DNA from 3 places in the Tessaracoccus palaemonis genome. Region 3 is predicted to be linked to each of the others. Evidence: riboswitches for the same ligand, from Rfam matches in the RefSeq annotation. Region 3 holds a riboswitch; each other region holds the start of a gene.
What was found. A riboswitch is a leader RNA that binds a small molecule or an ion and turns the genes downstream of it on or off. The one in region 3 is predicted to bind cobalamin.

Region 1: it holds a riboswitch for cobalamin, as region 3 does, so the genes downstream of both, KDB89_RS05840 (energy-coupling factor ABC transporter permease) here and KDB89_RS03835 (DUF4430 domain-containing protein) in region 3, are expected to answer to the same signal.
Region 2: it holds a riboswitch for cobalamin, as region 3 does, so the genes downstream of both, cobI (precorrin-2 C(20)-methyltransferase) here and KDB89_RS03835 (DUF4430 domain-containing protein) in region 3, are expected to answer to the same signal.

The regions. Positions count from the first base shown of each region.
Region 1 covers NZ_CP079216.1:1,298,850-1,301,104, reverse strand. Annotated here, with positions in the region: gene KDB89_RS05845 (energy-coupling factor ABC transporter substrate-binding protein) at 1-243, opposite strand, end outside; gene KDB89_RS05840 (energy-coupling factor ABC transporter permease) at 236-922, opposite strand; cobalamin riboswitch at 959-1,102, opposite strand; gene KDB89_RS05835 (precorrin-8X methylmutase) at 1,151-1,804, shown strand; gene KDB89_RS05830 (CbiX/SirB N-terminal domain-containing protein) at 1,812-2,255, opposite strand, start outside.
Region 2 covers NZ_CP079216.1:1,292,629-1,294,883, reverse strand. Annotated here, with positions in the region: gene cobM (precorrin-4 C(11)-methyltransferase) at 1-46, opposite strand, end outside; gene cobI (precorrin-2 C(20)-methyltransferase) at 43-807, opposite strand; cobalamin riboswitch at 838-970, opposite strand; gene KDB89_RS05810 (cobyric acid synthase) at 994-2,255, opposite strand, start outside.
Region 3 covers NZ_CP079216.1:867,923-870,177, reverse strand. Annotated here, with positions in the region: gene KDB89_RS03840 (hypothetical protein) at 1-262, opposite strand, end outside; cobalamin riboswitch at 349-482, opposite strand; cobalamin riboswitch at 525-668, shown strand; gene KDB89_RS03835 (DUF4430 domain-containing protein) at 809-2,255, shown strand, end outside.

The sequences.
Region 1 (2,255 bases), 430 kb from region 3:
GCCGAGGGCGGCCTGGATGGCGAAGAGGCCGGACTCGATCTCGCCGGAGCCGGGCTCCCAGATCGGGCTGAACCACGGCTCGACGCCGTGCTCCTCCAGCACCTCGGTGACGACGGAGTCGGTCCCGACGAACCCTTCCTCGCCTTCGGCGGGCTGCGGGGCCATCGCGAAACTGAACACGAAGATGACGACGATCACGGCCAGCAGGGCCAGGCCGATGAACCAGTCCTTGCGCTTAAACATGAGCGGCCGCCTTCTCGGTCTGGGGCATGACGCCCAGGCGGATCATCTGGTCGGGCGCGACACGCGCGAAGAATCCGAAGAGCAGGATGCCGAGGACTCCCTCAGCGACGGCCAGCGGGATCTGCGTGACGGCGAAGATGCCCAGGAACTTGGCCGCGGCCCCGAGGAGTCCGGTGACCTCGTCCGGGTACGCGATGGCCAGCTGGAAGCTGGTGACGACGTAGGTGACCAGGTCGGCGAAGAAGAACGCGAGGAAGACACCCAGCCACATGGGGCCGCCGAACTTCTTCACGAGCTTCCAGCACGCGTAGCCCGCCCACGGGCCGGCGATCGCCATGGAGAACACGTTGGCGCCCAGCGTGGTGATGCCGCCGTGCGCCAGCAGCAGCGCCTGGAACAGCAGGACGATGGTGCCGAGGAAGGCCATCACGGGAGGCCCGAAGAGCACGGCTCCGGCTCCGGTGCCCGTCGGGTGCGACGACGAGCCGGTCACGGACGGGAGCTTGATGGCGGACAGGACGAAGGTGAAGGCGCCGGCGGCCGCGAGCAGCAGCTTGTTCTCCGGCGATTCCTTGGCCTTGCGGATCACGGCGCGGGCGCCGTGCACGACGAAGGGGGCAGACGCGGCGTACCACACCGCGCATTCGAGGGGAGGGAGGAATCCCTCAGCGATATGCATCGCCGAACTCCTTTGTCCGGGATTACGCGTCCCGGCGGTCAAGGCTCGGAGAAGGCCAGTTCCTGACTTCCGCCCCGTGGGGCGGCTCACAGTGGCGCGACCGTCCCGGATCATCCCCGGGTTCCTGGCGTCTCTTCCGAACGATTCTGTGGTTGTGGAACCAACTACAGCACGTCGTAATGCGGCCCGCAAGGCGGGGTGGGTTAAGCGTGTTCTAGGGTGGCGCACGTGTCGAACCCCTACCTGCGCACCGGCTCCGAGATCTACGAGGAGTCCTTCCGGATCATCCGCGCCGAGACCGATCTGACCCGCTTCCCCGCCGACGTGAGCCGCGCCGTCGTGCGCATGGTGCACGCCGCCGGCGACCCCTCGATCGCCGACGACGTCGCCTTCACCCCAGGCGTCGTCGCGGCGGCCAACGCCGCCCTCCGAGCCGGGGCCCCCATCCTGTGCGACTCCTCGATGGTGGCGACCGGCATCATCTCGTCGCGGCTGCCGGCGCGCAACGAGGTCATCTGCCACATCAAGGACGAGGCGATCGCCCGCGACGCCGCCTACCGCGGCATCACCAAGACCATGGCCGCCGTCGACGCGTGGGCCCCCCGGCTCGACGGGGCCGTCGTCGCCATCGGCAACGCCCCGACGGCGCTGTTCCGGCTGCTGGAGGTCGTCGCCGAGACCGGCGCCCGACCGGCCGCGGTGATCGGCATCCCCGTCGGCTTCGTGGGCGCCGCCGAGTCGAAGGAGGCCCTGATCGGGTCCCCGCTCGCCCTCGAGTACCTCGTCGTGCGCGGTCGCCGTGGCGGCAGCGCCATGACGGTCGCCGCGGTCAACGCCATCGCGAGCACCGACGAGCTGACCAACACCTCCCGGCAGGACTGAGGGACTCTCAGGACCGCCCGACGGGCTCCGCGATCGCCTGCCGCACGTCCTCGGAGCCCACGATGGCCTCGAGCACGTGCCGGGAGCGACGCGGGTTGCGGTCGCCGACGACCGCCACCGTCAGGTGCCCGACGCCCCGCGACGCGGCCGTGTACGCGGTGCCCTGCACCGCGTCGTCGGCGCGCACGCAGAAGGTGTGGCGCCGCTCCGCCTCGGCCACGACGCGGGCGTTGACGCCCGGATCGTCGGTGTCGGCCAGCACGTACCAGGCGCCCTCAAGGTCGCCCTCCGCGAACTCACGGCGCTCCCACGCGATGTCCCCCGCGGCCGCGAGGGCCGCCAGCGCCCCAGTGGCCGTCGGGGAGACGAGCGTGACCCGCGCCCCGGCCGCGAGCAGCTTCGGCACGCGGCGGGTGGACACGACGCCGCCGCCGACCACGACGACGCGGCG
Region 2 (2,255 bases), 420 kb from region 3:
CGGCGCCGGGGCCGGCTCCCACGAAGATGACCTTGCCGCGCTTCACAGCCTGCCTCCTGTCTCCTGACCGTCCCGCCTCGCGGGGACGATCACCGTGCTGAAATACCCGACCTTCCGGTCGGCCTCGAGCCTGTCGAGGCCGAACAGCTCCTGCTGCTCCAGGCCGACGTTGATGCCGACGACGGCGTCGCGGCCGCGCTCCCTGAGCTGGCCCGCGACCTCGGGCATCCGCCGTCCGCCCTTGTAGGCGACGACGGTGTCGACGGTGTCGAGGACCCGCCCGAGCACGTCGAGCCCGGCGGTGACGGGCACCAGCGCCAGGGTCTCGGTGCCCTCGACCAGGGGGGTGCGGGACTCGGCGGCCAGCGCCTGCATGGCGGTGATGCCCGGCACGACCTCGATGGCGAGGTCCTCGACGCGGTCGGCGACGTAGGCGGCCAGGTACGAGAAGGTCGAGTAGACGCTGGGATCGCCGACGGTGGCGAAGGCGACGGTGCGGGCGCCACGCGCGTACGCGGCGAGCGCGGCGTCGGCGGAGGTCTGCCAGGCCTCGCGGCGACGGTCGGTGACGCCGCTGCGGTCGGCCATGCTGAACGGCACGCGGACGACCGCGTGCGCGACCTCCGGAGCCGCCGAGACGACGATCTGCTCCGCGCGGCCGGGGCCGTCTCCCGAGACCTCAGTAGCGGGCACCAGGATGGCGTCGGCGGCGCACAGCGCCGAGATGGCCTTGACGGTGATGAGGTCCGGGTCGCCCGGGCCGACGCCGATGCCGATGAGGCGCGGGCGCATGTGCGTGAGCGGCATGTGTGCCAGCCTTCCTGGGTCTCTCGCCCTCAGTGATGGCGCATGCGGGCGAGTGCCTGACTCCCGCGCTCGCGCGCGGTCACAGTGGCGGGACCGTCCCGGACTCACACCGGGTTCCTCGGCACCTCATGCTGGTGTTGGGGCCAGTCTGGCACTGGCCCGCGGGTCACGCCCAGCCGGGGTCTCTCAACGGGCGAGCCCGAGCAGGGCGTCGACGTCGATCCGCGCCTCGATGGCGTCCGCGGTCGTGTCGATCATCGTCTCGCGCAGCCCGGCGAAGCCCACCCCGGCCTCCCGGGGGGTCCAGTCGCGGCCCGCCTCACGGGCGGCGGCGACGAGCCAGGCGCGGCGGAAGTCGTCGCACTCGAAGGCCCCGTGCCACATGGTCCCCCAGACGGTGCCCCCGTGCACCCCGCCGAGGAAGTCCTCGTGGCCGGGGTCGATCACGGGCCGCCCGTGGTGGATGGTGTAGCCGTCCACGGGGATGCCCCGCCAGGAGCCGGACGGCGTGCCGAGCACCTTGTCGGCGTGGAAGACGACGTCGACGGGCAGCGCGCCGAGGCCGTCGGCGATCCCGTCGCCCTCGACGGGGTCGTCGATGGTCCGGGCGAGCATCTGGAACCCGCCGCAGATCCCGAGCACCGGCCGGCCGGCCGCGACCCGGGCCGCGATGACGTCGGCGATGCCGGTCGACCGCAGCCAGGCCAGGTCGCCCAGCGTGGAGCGGGAGCCGGGCAGCACCACGATGTCGGCTCTCTCGACCTCGCGCGGGTCGACGGTGACGACCACGTCGACGCCCGGCTCCTGGGCCAGCGCGTCGACGTCGGTGGCGTTGGAGATGCGCGGCAGCCGGACTGCGGCGACGGTCAGGTCGTCCGGGGTCGTGGCCGCGGCGTCGTGGCGCCAGCGGCCGACCTCGAGGGCGTCCTCCCCGTCGATCCAGACCCCCTCCAGCCAGGGCAGGGTGCCGAAGTCCGCCAGGCCGGTGCGCCGGCTGATCTCCTCGAGGCCGGGCGCGAGGATGGACTCGTCCCCGCGGAACTTGTTGATGATGTAGCCGGCGAGCAGCGCGCGGTCAGCGTCGTCGAGGAGGCCCCAGGTGCCGAAGATGGAGGCGAGCACCCCCCCGCGGTCGATGTCGCCGATGAGCGCGACGGGCAGGTCGAACTGCCGGGCCAGGCCCATGTTCGTGTAGTCCCCGACCCTGAGATTGATCTCCGCCGGCGACCCGGCGCCCTCGCAGATGACGAGCTCATGCTCGCGGGCCAGCTCCTCGTAGGCGGCAAACGCGGCCTCGGCCAGGTGGCGGCGGCCGGTGGTGTACTCGCCGGCCTCGAGCATCCCGTGCGGCTGGCCGCGGAGCACGACGAAGGACCTCCGGTCGGTGCCCGGCTTCAGCAGCACCGGGTTGAGGATCGAGGTGGGCATGACGCCGGCGGCCAGCGCCT
Region 3 (2,255 bases):
GGCCTGCGACCATCTCCTCCATCGTGTCGTGGTGCTGGCGGGCGGAGGCCAGCGCCATGATGCCGTCGGCCAGCAGGCCGGCGTCGCCGGTCGTGTAGGTGCCGTCGGCCCACTGCTGGGCGATCCAGTCGGCAGCCTTGGTGATGGAGGCCTGGTCGGAGATGACCTCGTCGGCACGGGCGGGGGCCGCGACGAGGACGGAACCGAAGAGAACCGCCACCGCCGTGAGCAGTGGCAGGAACAATCGTCTGATGAAAGACATGGGGCGAAACCTCTCAGTCACGAGGCTGCGCGTGCAGGCGGCGCGAGAGGAGCGCTGGCCCATCCGCAGTCCGCGACGGATGTAGTACTTGGCGGAAACGTCGGGACAGGTGGTCCGGCTCGGACGCCTCGACGTCCTCACGGTTGCGGGTCAGCGCCGGATTCACACCGGCTTTCCCTCTCCTGACTACGCACAACATAACACCCGCTTCCCCTTGCCGGAGCCGATCCACGCAAACTGCGCGGCGGAAACTGGGGGATGCGCAACAGCGGACGGCTCTGTTAGGTTGCGTGTGAGCAACCGCTCTGGGTGCGCCCCAGGGGAAGCCGGTGTGAATCCGGCACTGACCCGCAGCCGTGACGCCAACTGGCGAAGTCGGAATGCCTGGCCGCATTCTCTTCACCTTTTTCGTTGTCGCGGATCCGCAACGGGCAGGCAGCCGCCTCCGTGCATACCGCGGGAGAGGCACTGTCAACCATGTTGGACACACACCGGGCCGCAGGTTCCCGGCACAGATCGAGGACGATCTGGTCAATGCTGGCCGCGGTGGCGCTGCTCCTGGGCATCGCCCCCGCCTATTCCTGGGCCGCCGACGACGTCAGCGTCTACGTCACGGTCGAGGGCTACAACCTTGGGCAGGGCTACTTCGTCGAGCCCGTCAAGGTCACCGTCGCCGACGGCGCCACGGCCGCAGAGGCCACCCTCGATGCCCTGGAGGCGGCGGACATCGACGCGGAATACGGCGGCACGGCCACCGACTCCGGCTTCTACCTCCAGACGATCGGCGTCGACGACTCCTTCACCCCGACGGTCCCCTCCTACATCACCGAGCAGGACGGCTTCGAGCTCGGCGCCTCCAACGGCGACGGCTCCCTGGGGGCGTTCGACTTCAACGGCATGTCCGGCTGGATGTACACCGTCGACAACACCACCGCCGACGTCGGCGCCGGGGCCTTCACCGTCACCGACGGGCAGGTCATCCGCTGGCAGTTCACGCTGTACGGCTACGGCTGCGACCTGGGGCTGGCAGACGCCTGCTGGGGCTCTCCGCCCTACTTCGACCAGGTCGACAAGACCGAGCTGATCCGCACGATCGTCGACGCTCCCTCGTCGACGGCCACCGCCGCCGAGCGCACCGCCGCCCGCACCGTCGCCGTCAACCCGACGGCCACGCAGGCACAGGTCACCGACTCGATCACGGCGCTCACCACCGTCCCGGCGTCGAACTTCGGGCTGACCGCCCCCAGTGACGCCACCGTCACCCTGCTGAGGCAGAACAAGAACTACGCCCAGACCGTTATCGACGAGGCCTACGCCACGGACAACGGCGACGGCACCACCACGCACCGCTTCCAGGTGCCGACGACCAACGGCACGGTCACCTACCGGGTCACCCAGCCCGGAAGAATCACCCAGGCCAACTGGATCAAGAACCTCAACGACGTCAACATCACCTTCCCCGACGGCGACCCGTCCGACACGGGAAGCACCGGGACCTACGGCACCATCGACGACGCCGCCGTCCTGCTGAACGTCAACGGCGACAATGACCTGCAGCTCGGCGTCGGGGACACGTTCCCGCTGGCCAGCTTCCGCGCACCCTGGCAGATCGTCAGCGACGTGGTCAGCAACTACATGATCGAACCTGACTACCACTACACCGTGGTCTCCGGCGAGGACGTCGTCTCCATCGAGCCCGACCCGACCTACCCCGGCTGGGCCACCCTCACGGCCGAGAAGGCCGGCGAGGCGATCGTCGAGGTCACCTACGACGCGATCGACGCGGGTAGCGCGCGCTACGGCGCGTCCAAGCGCAGCGGCGTCGTCGCCGTCACCGTCGGCGCACCCGCCGACGACTCGCTGGCGATCACCATCCCGCGGGCCTCGTCCACCGACCCGTGGGACAGCGAGATGAACACCTGGTACTTCACCGGCGACAGCGCGACGGCCACCGTCGAGGTCGCCGGGTCGCCCGACGAGGTGACGGCCTGGA